3 regions of the Arthrobacter sp. ZBG10 genome follow, and region 1 is predicted to be linked to each of the others. Evidence: riboswitches for the same ligand, from Rfam matches in the RefSeq annotation. Region 1 holds a riboswitch; each other region holds the start of a gene.

The links. A riboswitch is a leader RNA that binds a small molecule or an ion and turns the genes downstream of it on or off. The one in region 1 is predicted to bind cyclic di-AMP.
Region 2: linked by a shared signal. The riboswitch ahead of ACU18_RS13090 (C40 family peptidase) and the one ahead of ACU18_RS12815 (hypothetical protein) in region 1 are both predicted to bind cyclic di-AMP.
Region 3: linked by a shared signal. The riboswitch ahead of ACU18_RS14450 (C40 family peptidase) and the one ahead of ACU18_RS12815 (hypothetical protein) in region 1 are both predicted to bind cyclic di-AMP.

The regions. Positions count from the first base shown of each region.
Region 1 covers NZ_LFQH01000050.1:5,894-10,385, forward strand. The annotation lists gene ACU18_RS12810 (YdeI/OmpD-associated family protein) at 1-373, opposite strand, end outside; gene ACU18_RS12815 (hypothetical protein) at 467-1,219, opposite strand; cyclic di-AMP (ydaO/yuaA leader) riboswitch at 1,225-1,376, opposite strand; gene ACU18_RS12820 (sensor histidine kinase) at 1,496-3,007, opposite strand; gene ACU18_RS12825 (response regulator transcription factor) at 3,013-3,753, opposite strand; gene ACU18_RS12830 (winged helix-turn-helix domain-containing protein) at 4,455-4,492, shown strand, end outside.
Region 2 covers NZ_LFQH01000051.1:491-4,982, reverse strand. The annotation lists gene ACU18_RS13100 (APC family permease) at 1-219, shown strand, start outside; gene ACU18_RS13095 (protein adenylyltransferase SelO) at 216-1,691, shown strand; gene ACU18_RS13090 (C40 family peptidase) at 1,822-2,670, opposite strand; cyclic di-AMP (ydaO/yuaA leader) riboswitch at 2,674-2,839, opposite strand; gene ACU18_RS13085 (hypothetical protein) at 3,026-3,991, opposite strand; partial or broken gene ACU18_RS13080 (coiled-coil domain-containing protein) at 4,087-4,492, shown strand, end outside.
Region 3 covers NZ_LFQH01000058.1:54,335-58,826, reverse strand. The annotation lists gene ACU18_RS14455 (NlpC/P60 family protein) at 195-989, opposite strand; gene ACU18_RS14450 (C40 family peptidase) at 1,154-1,852, opposite strand; cyclic di-AMP (ydaO/yuaA leader) riboswitch at 1,914-2,088, opposite strand; gene ACU18_RS14445 (M23 family metallopeptidase) at 2,225-3,046, opposite strand; cyclic di-AMP (ydaO/yuaA leader) riboswitch at 3,057-3,265, opposite strand; gene ACU18_RS14440 (metal-dependent transcriptional regulator) at 3,412-4,107, opposite strand; gene serC (phosphoserine transaminase) at 4,385-4,492, shown strand, end outside.

The DNA of each region.
Region 1 (4,492 bases):
CCAGGGCCAGGGGCTCTACCAGGCGCCGCTGGGCGCTGTAGTTCAAGGCGGCGTACGCGTCGGACGCGGTGCTGTCTGCAGCCAGCGCGGCCGCCAGGTCAGCGGGCACCTCCACCACGCGTGGTTCGGTGTCCACCACCACGTCCACCTCAACGGCGTCGCCCGCGCCCGCCCCTGTCAGCTCACGATTGGCTGCGCTCAGGCCGATCAGGTACTGCCCGCCCATAACGGCAATGCTGCTGCGGTAGGACGCCCCGTTCAGCGTCACCACCACCGGCGGCCGTTTTCCGGCCGCCAAGGCGTCCACAATGCTGGCCGGGACTTCGATGCCGGTCTTGTTGCCGGAGCCGGCAATAACGGTGGTGAATTTCATGCCCCTTAGTATGGTGCCCGCGGAAGCGCCGCGTCACCTGCAGGCGACCCGGCGGTCCCGGGGACGGGACCGCCGGGATGGACCCCGCGGGTCCTAGTACCAGTTGTTGGCGAGGTGGAAGTTCAGGGCGGCTGCGGGGGAGCCGTAGCGCTCCTTGATGTAGTTCAGGCCCCAGTTGATCTGGGTGCGGTAGTTGGTGAGGTAATCCGCGCCGGAGCTTGCCATCTTCTCGGCCGGCAGCGACTGGACAATGCCATAGGCGCCGCTGCTCGCGTTGGTGGCCGTAGTTGTCCAGTCGGATTCCTTGGTCCAGAGCGTCAGCAGGCTCTGCATCTGGTCCGCCGACCAGCCGTAGGATGCCAGCTGGCTGGCCGCATAGGCCTGCGCACCGGCAGGGTCATTAACCGCGACGACGGGAGCGGGCTCCGGTGCGGGAGCGGGCTCCGGCGCAGGGGCAGGCTCGGGAACCGGTGCCGGTGCAGGCTCGGGGGCCGGGGCAGGAGCGGCTTCCACGGCGGGCGCCGGTTCCGCAGCAGGAGCAGCCGGAGCGGGCTCGGCGGCCTGGGGTGCAACAGCGATCGGCGCCGCAGATTCGCTCGGCGCAGCCTGGATTTCGCTCTTCTCCAGTCTCAGTGAGGAGCTTGCCTCGGCGGCTTTTGTTTCAGCCGCCACAGGGGAGGTGACGGAGCTGGTGGCTTGGCCGGCGGCACCGACTCCCACCAGCAGGGCGCAGGACGCGGCGAGGATGGCCGTGCGCCGGCCCAGGAAGGCAATGCCGCGCTTTTTGGTGTGGAATGGACTGTCGGCCCCATTTTTCGGGCGCGTTTCTACCGGGAATTCAGACATGATGGATCGCCTCTCACACCTGCGGAGTTAGCTGTCGGGTTCGGATGAGGGCATCCGGCCATCCGGAAAATTCACGAAAATGGCTTAACCCCAAGGGCACGCAGTGCCCGGGACTGTGGGTCCCCCGCCTCTGCCATGGGTCAAGAAGGATCCGGGAAGCGGCAGAGCTAGGCGTCATCCGGACATGCGCCCCGAACGGGAACCGCACCCTTTCGACGGTACAGGAGTCCGAAGCTTAAGTCACATTTAGGTAACGGACATCACGACGGCGGCGTGTCAGGTTGTGGGGGCGGCTGCCGCGAGTGGGAGGGAGATGGTGAATTGCGTTCTGCCCGGCTCGGACGTCACCCAGACCTTCCCGCCGTGCGCCTCGATGATCGACTGGACGATGGAAAGCCCCAGCCCGCTGGTGCCCTCCGCGGCGGCGGCCCCGGCCTGGTCGCCGCTGCCTTTCCTGGCCGCGTCCGCGCGGGCAAAGCGTGAAAAGACCTGGTCCACGAACCCTGCCGGGATCCCGCCGCCGTCGTCCGTCACCGTGACGAACGCCGTGTTGTCGGCCGTACCCACCCCTGCCAGGACGGTGGTTCCGGCCGGCGTGTGCTTCCGGGCGTTCGAGAGCAGGTTCATCAGGACCTGACGGAGCTGGGCTGGATCGCCCGTGACCACCACAGGCTCGTCCGGCAGTTCGAAGCGCCAATTGTGTCCGGGTGCCATCACCTTCTCGTCGCTGACGCTTTCCACCATGAGTTGCGTCAGGTCCACCTCGCTGAGCTTCAGCGGCTGGCCCTCATCCAGCCGCGCCAGCAGCAGCAGGTCTTCCACCAGCGCCGTCATACGCTCGGACTGGCTCTGCACGCGTGCCAGCGAACGGGCACCGTCGGGCGTGAACTGCTCCGTCATGCGCATCAGCTCCGTATAACCACGGATGGCCGTCAGCGGGGTGCGGAGTTCATGCGAGGCGTCAGCCACAAACTGGCGCACCTTGGTTTCGCTTTTCTGCCTCGCCTGCAGCGCGCTGGCCACGTTGTCCAGCATCAGGTTCAGCGCATGCCCCACGCTGCCCACCTCGGTTCCCGGATTGGAGTTCGACGGCGGGACGCGCACCGCGAGTGCCACCTCGCCGGCGTCCAGCGGCAGTTGGGAGACCCTCGTGGCCACTTCCGAGAGTTGTTCCAGCGGTTTCATGGTGCGCCGGATCAGGACGGTGCCGATCAGCCCGACCAGCAGGAGACCGCCCAGGGACACAAAAATGAATGTCCACACCAGCGACGTGAGCGTGCTGTCCTTGACTGCCAGGGGGAGCCCGGTCACCAGGACGTCGCCGAAAGAGGTTTCGACGGCCACCAGCCGGTAGCTGCCGTTGGACAGTTCCCGGTCCACTGGCTTGCCGTCCGTCGCCAGGCCCAGGAGGACAGGCTTGTCGTCAGCCGCGAGGGGGGTGCGGGTGGTGTCTGAGGCGAGGAAACCGCCCGTGTTCACCTGGCCGTTGCGGATGCTGGCGTTGACGGTGCCCACACTCTGGCCCCGTGCGTCCAGTGGGTCCCGGCCGTTGAAGCCGCCCTGCGGCGGGCGGCCGGGATCGTTGGCCCGCTCCGCCGCCTGGCTCAGCTGGGCATCAAGCTGGCGGGTGAGGAAGGCATCCATTGAGGCGTAGCTGACCACTCCCACCGCGCCGCAGATGGCGATCAGCAGGGCCATGGCCAATGCCACCAAGCGCGTCCGCAGATGCCAGGTGGCGGGTCGGAGCACGCTCCGGCGGGGTGCCTCCGGGGCTGGTGTGGTGGCCACGGAACCTACTCTGCAGGCTTGATGACGTAGCCGGCACCGCGCACGGTATGGATCATGGGCGGGTGCACGGCATCAATTTTTTTGCGCAGGTAGGAAATGTAGAGCTCCACGATGTTGGCCTGGCCACCGAAGTCGTAGTCCCACACCCGGTCCAGGATCTGGGCCTTGCTGATGACCCGCTTGGGGTTCTCCATCAGGTAGCGGAGCAGCTCGAACTGGGTGGCGGTCAGCTGCACGTCGTCACCGGCGCGGGTCACTTCCCGGGTATCGATATTCAGGACCAGGTCGCCCACCACCAGTTCGGAGGTATCCATGGCGGCCACCCCGGAACGCTGCACCAGCCTGTGCAGCCGCAGCAGGACCTCCTCCATGCTGAATGGTTTGGTGACGTAATCGTCCCCGCCCGCCGCCAGGCCCACTATCCGGTCCTGGATGGCGTCCTTGGCCGTCAGGAACAGCGCGGGTACCTCCGGGGCGAACGCCCGGATCCGGCCCAGCAACTCGACGCCGTCAAAGCCGGGGAGCATCACATCCAGCACCAGGACGTCCGGGCGGAAGTCCTTGGCCAGCTTCACGGCCTCCGGCCCGTCCGCGGCCACGGCAACAGACCAGCCCGCCATGCGCAGGCCCATGCTCATCAGTTCGGAGAGGCTGGGCTCGTCGTCAACCACCAGGGCCCGGATGGGGGACCCGTCCGGGTGGGACAGCTGGGGGAGGTTGTTGGTCATGGAGTGCGAAGTGGCCATGGGACAACTCTCCGATCGTTCGGTTAAGCCCGGCTTTGGGGTTCCTGTGTCCAGGCTGTGAATCCCAGCCTAGCGACCTGGGTGCCGCTCCGGTTGGAACGTCCGCCGCAGCTGGCGGGAGTCCCGACCGGCTCCAGGGCCTTCGAAGAACGTCCAGGGGCCAGGCTGCAGGGATCTTGCGGGAGCGCACCGGGAACTTTTTCCGGAAAAGCCGGACATCGGCTGGACAGCAGGGTGCGGGAAGGGAGGAATTTTCGTGAATTCGGCTTGGCTGAAGTTCTTAATCCTAAAAGAAGGAATTGCCGAATATTGTTCTCAACAACATGGATTTTCCAGGTGCTGAACGGATAACGAACGTTATTCTTTACACCGGACAGAATCGTGATCTGCAACACAAAAGCGCATTTTGTCTCACCATGCGGACGATGCCGTCCATTGTTACTTGCAAGTTGGCATTGTTACGCGTCACACTTCCAATGTGAACAAGAACTCAACAGCACCTGCAGCCGCAGAATATTGGCCCAGCACACCCGCTGCTGCCGACATGCGCTGTTGTCGAATGTACGCCTGACTTCCCACCCTCCGAAGTTCTTAGGCATTCGCCCCCAGCCCAGCGTCGGGCGTCCCTCCCCAATTCGCAGTGCGGGGAAACCCAGCATTCGAGCCGCCCAGGCGGCCATTCACATTGAGGTAAGCACAACATGACCGTTGCATCCGGATACGTCCACATCTCCGTCCG
Region 2 (4,492 bases), on a different contig from region 1:
CGCAAGCCGGAAGCGGCCGGGACGCACACCTTCCGCTCGCCCGGCCTGCTGCCCCTGGTGGCCGCCCTTCTGTGCGGTTTCCTGGCCGGTCCATGGGTGGGCCGCAACCCGATCCAGTACCAGATCGCCGGGGGCCTGATGGCCATCGGCGTTGTGCTGTGGCTCATTACCTGGCTGATCAACCGGCGCTCGAACGGCGGCGATAAGCTGAAGGCATGAGCGCTGCCGCAGAAACGACCTTAACGCTGGACAACCGCTTCGCCCGCGAGCTTCCCGAACTCGCTGTCCCGTGGCAGGCCGAAGAGGCGCCGGACCCTGCACTACTGGTCCTCAACGATGGCCTGGCGCGGCGGCTGGGACTCGATCCCGAATTCCTTTCAAGCAACGACGGCATCCGCCTGCTGACCGGAAACGATGTCCCGGCCGGCGCCACACCAGTAGCGCAGGCATACGCAGGGCATCAGTTTGGCGGCTACTCGCCGAGGCTGGGCGACGGCCGGGCACTGCTGTTGGGCGAGGTGACCGGCCCCGACGGGCACCAGCTGGACCTGCACCTTAAAGGCTCGGGCCGCACGCCCTTCGCCCGGGCAGGGGACGGCCTGGCCGTGGTGGGCCCCATGCTCCGCGAGTACCTGGTCAGCGAGGCCATGCACGCGCTGGGCATCCCCAGCACCCGCGCCCTGGCCGTTGTGGCCACCGGGCGGCAGGTCCGCCGCGAAGGGCTGCTGCCCGGAGCCCTCCTGGCCCGCGTCGCGGCCAGCCACCTGCGAGTCGGCAGCTTCCAATACGCCCGGGCCGCCGACGACGTGGACCTGCTGCGGCGGCTGGCCGACCACGCCATCGCCCGGCATTACCCGGCGGCTGCTGCCGCCGACCAGCCCTACCTGGAGCTCTTCAGGAATGTCCTGGCGGCGCAGGCGGACCTGGTGGCACGGTGGATGCTGGTGGGATTTGTGCATGGCGTGATGAATACCGACAATATGACCATCTCCGGGGAAACCATCGACTACGGGCCCTGCGCGTTTATGGACGCGTTTGATCCCGGCGCGCTGTACAGCTCCATCGATACCGGCGGCCGGTACGCCTACTCCAACCAGCCGATAGTGGCGGAATGGAACCTTGCCCGGCTTGCCGAAGCGCTGCTGCCGCTCCTCCACGAGGACCAGGAAAAGGCGGTGGAGCTGGCAGTGGAAGCACTGGGACTCTTCCGGCCCGCTTACGGTGCGGCCTGGCAGGCAGGGATGCTGGCCAAGCTGGGACTGCCGGCACCGGCGGATGGCTCACCTGTAGACCCTGAAACCGCCGGGCTGGTTGACGGCGCACTGGCCTTGCTCAAGGACGGCCCCGTGGACCACACGCAGTTTTTCCGCAACCTGGTCAAGGCCGCCCGCGGTGACGCCGGACCGGTCCGCGGCATGATCATGGACCTGGCCGCGTACGACGCCTGGGCGGCGCGGTGGCTGGCCCGGCAGCCGGACCCCGCCCTGATGGACCGGACCAACCCCATCTACATTCCGCGCAACCACCTGGTGGAGGAAGCCCTGGCCGCCGCCACTGCCGGTGACTTGGCACCATTCCACCTGTTGCTGGACGCCGTTGGCAGCCCGTTCACGGAACGGCCGGGCCTGGAGCGGTTCGCGGAAGGGCCGCCGGCCGACTTCGGCGCCTACCGGACCTACTGCGGCACCTGAGGTCAGGCCGGGCCCGCTGGTTCGGGGCCCCGCCGGTTCCGCGCCGCATTCCTTAAACGCCAAGGGCGGCAGCGGGACTGATCCCGGCTGCCGCCCTTGCGGTGGTGCAGGCGCTTGCTGCGCCGCGAAGCTACGCTACGCGGACGAAGGAAGCTCCGGCGAGCCAGCTGATGGAGTGGACCTCGGTCTTGTAACCGTCCACGCCGCCGCTGACAACCTGGCCGTCGCCGGCGTAAACGCCAACGTGGCCGGCGGTGATGACCAGGTCACCGGGGGCCGGTGAGCCCACAACGCTGCCGTACTGGAAGAACTGGCCCGGGGCGAGGTCGCCCACGGACTTGCCTACCGAACGCAGGGCCTTTTCCACCATGGCGGTGCAGTCCTGGCCAACGCCCAGTTGGCTGTAAGCCGAGGCGAGGATTGCGGCGCCGGTACCGGTGCCGGTGGAGGCTGCCGGAGCGGACGCGTAGCTGAGGTTCATGCCGGTGTTGGCCGGGGCGGCAACGGCTGCAGCCTGGACCGGGGCGGGAGCCGGGGCCGGGGCGGACACGGGGGCTGCCACGTAGCCGGCGCCTGGGATCTGGATCTGGTCGCCCGGGTAGATGACGGCCGAGATGGACAGCCCGTTGGCGGAGAGGACGTCGTTCAGGCTGACGCCGTTGGCCGAGGAGATGGCGCCCAGCGTGTCACCCGAAACAACGGTGTGGACATTGCCGGCAGCGGCAGGGGCAGGCGCTGCAGCGGGCGCTGCCGGTGCCGAGTACGCCTGGACGTTGCTGGTTCCGGTGGTATCCGGTGCGGTCACGCCGGCGTGGGCCGGGGCGCCGATGCCGAACGCGATGCCGGATGCGGCGGCCACGGCCAGGGCCGGGCGGCCCAGGGACTTGGCCTGCGACTTGGCGGAAACTGCCAGGCCTTCAAGAACGATGGAATGGGTCGGCACCGCGCGGTGACGGGCAGCCAGGGTGTTTTTTGACATGATAGATCGCCTCTCCCATGCCTGCGGGGTGAGCTGTCGGGTTCGGGTTGGAGCTACCCGGCCGGGAGCACCCCATCAAGGACAGAGGTGCTATCGACTTAACCCCAAGGCTTCAAAGAAGCCGTGGAAACTTGGTTCCCCCGTCCCTGCCATCCGGAAACGATTGATCCCAGGCCAGCGGCAGGGCTCGGCATGCTGGTGGGAGTGCCCCGTTGGAGAGGGACACATCAAGACCATAACCCAGGTCCCGACCAATTGTCACATTTGGATAACATGCGAGGTGGGCCTCTCGGATCCCTGGTTTGTCCATCGCTGGTGTGTTGCCGGGCCCCTGAACTCGAAGGACGCCATCCGGTCAGCCGGCCGCACAGGCCTTCGTCACAAAGTCATAAAGTTGGCCGCGCAGGGTGGCTCCGGCGACGAGTTTCAGTTGCCCTGAGCGCATCCCCACTGCCACCCGGACGGGCAGCAGTGTGCCCACTTTGTCTTCCGCCACAGCGTGCGCGTCACAGCGCGCGGGCCGGAGCCGCAGGTTCATAACGAACGGCGCATCTCCCGCCCTGACAACGGTGTCAACGGGCCAGGGATCCGCCGACGCTTCCGCCAGCAGCGTGGTGCCTTCGAACCGTTCGAGGGTCAGCCGGCCGCTCCCGCGGGCCCCGCCAGCAGGATCAACCAGCAGGTGGACGACGGCGGTGCGCAAGTCCGGCGCGACGGCCAGGTCCGGAGCCAGGGCCAGATCCGCTACCGCTGCCGCAGCCGCCGAAAGGCAAAGTTCAGCGTTGTTCCGGGCCAGGATTCCGAGGGGATCAGTTGCCTCCAACGCGATGCTGGTGGGAGTGGGAGCGGTGGCGGGCGGTACTGTGGCCGGGGCGGTGGCGTCTGCCGCCGGCAGCGTCAACGTCGCTGTGGCCACCGCGGCAGGCCCGCTCGAACTGGCCTGCCCCGGCTCCGGACAGGCAGCCGTGGGCAACATTGCGGTCCGGATTTTGGCCTGGTGCGGTGGCACGACCACTACACCGCCCGCGGAGTCCCAACGGATGTCCTGCTGGAACAGGGAAGTGCTGAGCCGGGCGTCGCTGACCGTGACCGGACTGTCTGTGGTGTTGGTAATCAGCAACTCAATGCCATGCCGCCCGTACTGGTCCCGGGACTGGTTTACTTCCACGGTGAGTGCCGGTTCTGCGGCGGCTGGAGTGGACCACGCCGGCGTCGGATCGGCTGGGGGAGAGCACGCAGTCAGGGCGGCCAGGGCCAGGCCGGCAACGGCCGCCGTTGCGCAGCGCGGCGTGCCACGTGAAGGACGGCGGGGAGTGCCCATGGCCCCAGTCTAGGTCCACGTTTTGCAGCTCCCAATGTAACGATGTGGACACTTCAGCGTGTTCCGGCGGACGGACGCCGGTAGGCTTCGGGACTATGTCCCCGTTCGTTTCCAAAGTGCGGTCGCCCCTGGCCGGCGGCCTGTTGGCACTTATCCTGGCCGGCTCGGCCGTCCTGCCGCCCGCCATGGCCGGCGAGCCGGCGCCGCCCTCGGGCTATCCCTCGTGGGAGGACGTGCAGCAGGCCAAGGAAACCGAGGCCGGCAAGGCAACGGAAATCGCCAAAATCAACGAACTGCTGACGGGACTGGCAGCACAGGCCGAAACACTCGGCGGCCAGGCCGTGACCGCCGCCGCAGACTATGGCGTGGCCGACGCCGCGCTCCAGGCAGTGGATGCCAGGCTGCTGTCGTTGGCCGCAAAAACCGCAGCAGCCACTGCCGACGTGGACCGGCACCGGAAGGAGCTGGGGGCCCTCGCCGTGCAGTCCTACAAAACAGGCG
Region 3 (4,492 bases), on a different contig from region 1:
ACGCGCTATCAACTAATTCCGGAGTTCACCGGTTCCGTGTCGTTGCGGCAGCTCCCTGCGGGGCGGCATCACATGGCAGGGCCTGGCGGCGGATGCACGAAGGACCCCCGCACCGTGGTGCGGAGGTCCTTCGGAGTGTGGCCTTTGGGCGGTTGACGCCGGCCGGGCCTGGGGTTCCCGGGAACCCGCTGGAATCAGCTGACGCGGATAAACACGGGGCCGGAGCCCACGTTGGCACTGAACACGATGGTCTGGTTGCCGTTGAAGCCGCCGTGAACTGCCTGGCCGTTGCCTGCGTAGACAGCGATGTGGGCCATGCCCGAGCCGCCGTTGGCGTAGTAGATCAGGTCACCGGGCTGAGCCTCGGCGGCACTCACGGTGCGGCCCAGGGAGAGGTAGCCTGCAGGCCAGTCGTGGAAGTTGATGCCCACTGCTGCGAGGGAGTTGGTGACCAGCATGGTGCAGTCCTGGACCACACCCAGCTGGGCGTAGGCGGCGGAGAGGATAGCCGCGCCCTTGCCGCTGGCGGGGGCCTGGGCTGCGGGTGCAGCCGCCGGAGCGGGAGCCGAGGCAACGGTGGCCGTGACCTTCGGTGCCGCAGCAGGCTGCGCAGCAGGGGCTGCGGCGGCGGGCGCTGCGGGCTCGGCTTCCTGGACGGTAACTTCGGGCTCGGGCTCAACAACGGGAGCCGGCGTGGTGGTCACGGCCGGCTTCTCGAAGGTGATGGCGATGGTCGAAGCGGCGGAGATGGGGGCGTCAACCGTCGATTCAACTTCCAGCCCGGACAGCGGCGCTGATTCGCGCTGGGTGCTGGCGTCTGCAGCGTTGGCTGCGATTCCGCTGGTGAGGACCAGGCCGGAAGCTGCGGCGATGACGGCAGCCTGGCGTCCGAAGACTCCGGCGTTGCTGCCGACAGCCTTGGCAATGACGGTGATCGAGTTGGTTTTGGTGACCTCGGCGCGATGCCGTGCGATTGCACGAGTAGTCATCAGTTCTCTCTTTCGTTGTCCCGGGCCCTGCTGGTGGGCAGGCCCGGGGCGTTGGCCGCGCCGGCATCTTGGGGGTATTCCGGCGCGTCCAGAACGGGGATTTGGTGATTGGCGTGAAGCGGTTTCGAGCAAAGAAAAAGTTCCCGGGGCCGAAGCCCCAGGAACTACTTGCCGAGCGTGTAGAACGAGGAGGAGCCCGTGGCTGCCACTGCGTGGAGCAGGGTGCCCTGGGAGGGGTTGAGCGCGCTGATCATCATGCCGTTGCCGACGTAGATACCAACGTGCGCGCCGCCATTCTGCATGACCAGGTCACCCGGCTGCGGGTTGGACGTGGGCGTCATGGCGTTCCAGGCATTCGTGCGGGGAATGCTGATGCCGGCCTGGGCGTAGACCCACTGGGTGAATCCGGAGCAGTCCCAGCCATTGGGGCTGGTGCCGCCCCAGACGTAGGGACGGCCGATGCCCGTGTAGGCGATGGCTGCGATGCCGGACGTCGAAGCCGCAACGGGCGCGGCCTTCTCTGCCGGCGCTGCTGCCGCGGCCGTAGCTCCGGCTGCGGCCGGGGCTGCTGCCGTTGCGGTGGCTGCGGGGGTGGCCTGCACTCGGACCGGCTCCGGCTTCGGCGCAGCAATGGTTGTGACCACTGTGCGTTCGAAGGAAACGGTGGCGGTGGGAGCGGCGGTGACTGCCAGCGCGGTCTGGGCGGTGCCGGACTCGGTGGAAGCGGACACTCCGGCAGTGGTGTCAGCAGCTGTGGCAGGCAGTCCCATGGTCAGGATCAGGCCCGACGCGGCGGCGAATACTGCCGCCTGGCGACCTACTGTCCCGGCATTGGCACTGACGGCTTTGGAAACACTGTCCAAAGGGCTGGTGCGAACCGTGAGCGCACGGTGGCGCGCAGAATTGTGGCGTGAAGACAAGAAGGTGGCCTCTCCCAATGCCTGCGAGGTGAGCTGTCGGATTCGGATGGGAGTCACCCGGCCGCGCTGCTTCCTGGGAAGCTTTGCGACTTAACCCCAAGGCCTTCGATACAGCTGAAGGCCAAAATTGGTTCCCCCGCCCCTGCCAGACGATGAAATGCGAACGGACCTTGAGCGGTGGCAGAGCTAGGCAATCCACTCAAGAGCGTCAAGTTCGGAAAACTTGACGCAAGTTAGACGGTACAGCAGTTTCGTTTCAATGTCACATTCAGGTCACGGCGGATCTCGGCGATCCGGTAGTGAACCATCATTTGACTAGAGCCAGCCGGTAGGATCGACGACTTCGCCGTTGACCTGGACCTCGAAGTGGAGGTGGCAGCCGGTGGAAGCGCCCGTGGTGCCGCTCAGGGCCACCACATCGCCGCGGGACACCGTCTGGCCTTCCTTCACAGTGAAGGAAGAGAGGTGGTTATAGGTGGTCTCCAGGCCATTGCCGTGGTCGATCACCACGCGGTTTCCACCGCCGTACTGGTGCCAGCCGACGAATGTCACGGTTCCGGTTGCAGCAGCAAGCACGGATGTGCCGCACTGGGCCACGTAGTCCTGGCCACGGTGGAAGTCGCCGTTGCCGCCGGTGATGGGGCTGACGCGGTAGCCGAAGGGAGAGGCAGTGGTGAGCGTGGCCAGCGGCGCAGCAAGGCTGCCTGCCGAGGCCGCCCGGGAGACGGCGCTGGCGGACTGGGCGCTGAGCAGCTGCTTGAGCTTGCCGTCCGGATCGGCCTGGGTCACCACAGCGGAACGGCTGAAGTCCAGCTGGGCGCCGGCTTCTGCGGAGATCCGGGGCTGCGGGGTTACTGCGGCGGCAGCCACGGGGGTGGCTCCGGGTGCGTCGGTTGCAAGCACGGGGCTGGTGGCCGGGACGGTCACGGTAAGGACCAGGCCCGTGGCAGCCAGGGCGATGCCGGCTTTCTGGCCCATGCCGCTGGCCGACGCGAAGTCGGTGATCTGCCGGAAGGGACCCCTGCGGCGGCGCGCGTCGCGGTGGAAATCGCGCGGGCGCTCCGTGCTGGTGGCTTCAGCTGCCCGTGGCGCCGAAGCGGGGACGGCCGCACGGCGGCGTCCCCTGGAGGTCTGCATGGTCAAGAACGGTTCCTCTCTGGAAAAGCCTGCGGAGTTAGCTGTCGGATTCGGGTCAGAGAGTTCGTTCGACCCGGTCCGCGCGGGCAAGCTTTGGCACAGGGGTATCCCGTAGGATCCTTCACTGGAGAGGCTTGCTGCTGACGGACTTCACCCCAAGGCAGCCCCCGCTGCCGGTTGTGGTTCCCCCGCCTCTGCCAGAAATGACTTGTGCGCCTGATCCGCTGGCAGAGCTCGGCTCCGGATCAAGTAACGCTTATGTATCAACGCTTAGGTTCAACTATATCCGTTACCCCCGCATAGTAACAATTCCGTTATCTTTGCGTAACCCGCTCGGGATTGGGTAAGTGCGGCGTCGGGCAGCGTCAGTTGACCGCGACGAAGACGTGCGCTGCCACTTCAGGGGGCAGTTCCAGGGCACCTTCGATGCCGGCCACGCGGACGGAGATGTAGTCGCCAACGCGCTCCAGCGAAACGGCTGCGCCGGGCCGGATGCCGCCTTCGTCGAGCTGGACCAGAAGTTCCGGTTCAACCTGGATGGGCTCCGCCAGCCGGCTCACCGTCACCGAGGAGGCGGGGCCGTAGGACTTCATGGCTTCGAGCAGGCTGACGGCTCCGTCCCGGAAGCCGTTGCCGGGCTGGCCACCCAACGCCGCGAGGCCCGGGATGGGGTTGCCGTAGGGCGACTCCGTGGGGTGGTTCAGCATCTCGTAGATACGCTTCTCCACGCGTTCGCTCATCACGTGTTCCCAGCGGCAGGCCTCGTCGTGGACGTACGCCCAGTCCAGGCCGATAACGTCCGCCAGGAGGCGCTCGGCGAGCCGGTGTTTGCGCATGACTTCGGTGGCGCGCTTACGGCCGGTCTCGGTCAGTTCCAGGTGCCGGTCCCCGGACACCACCACCAGGCCGTCACGCTCCATCCGGCCGATGGTCTGCGAAACCGTGGGCCCCGAGTGCCTCAGCCGTTCCGCGATGCGGGCCCGGAGGGCAACGATGTTTTCTTCCTCAAGCTCCAAAATGGTGCGAAGGTACATCTCCGTAGTGTCGATAAGATCCGTCATCCAGCTCAGCTCCTCGAGCGCAGTACCTTGCGTTGTCCCACCGTACCGCCCAGACGGCGGCGTAGTCCGTGGAAAAGCTTAGCCTATTTTGAGTTTGTCCGAATAGATTCGGCTCTTCTGCCGGACTGTCTCAATGACTGGACTATGACGGGTGCGGTTCCCGCCGAAACACCACTTCAGGCACAATTGGAGGGTCCGGGCCGAGGGCCGCTGACCACTGGCGGCCGGCACCCAGCCGTCCCGGCGCAACAACTTCCACGCCGAAATTGGAGCACCTGTGAGCGAAACCAGCATCACGATCCCCGCCAACCTGCTGCCCCGGGACGGACGGTTCGGCGCCGGACCCTCCAAGGTCCGGCAGGAGCAGATCGATGCTCTTTCCGCC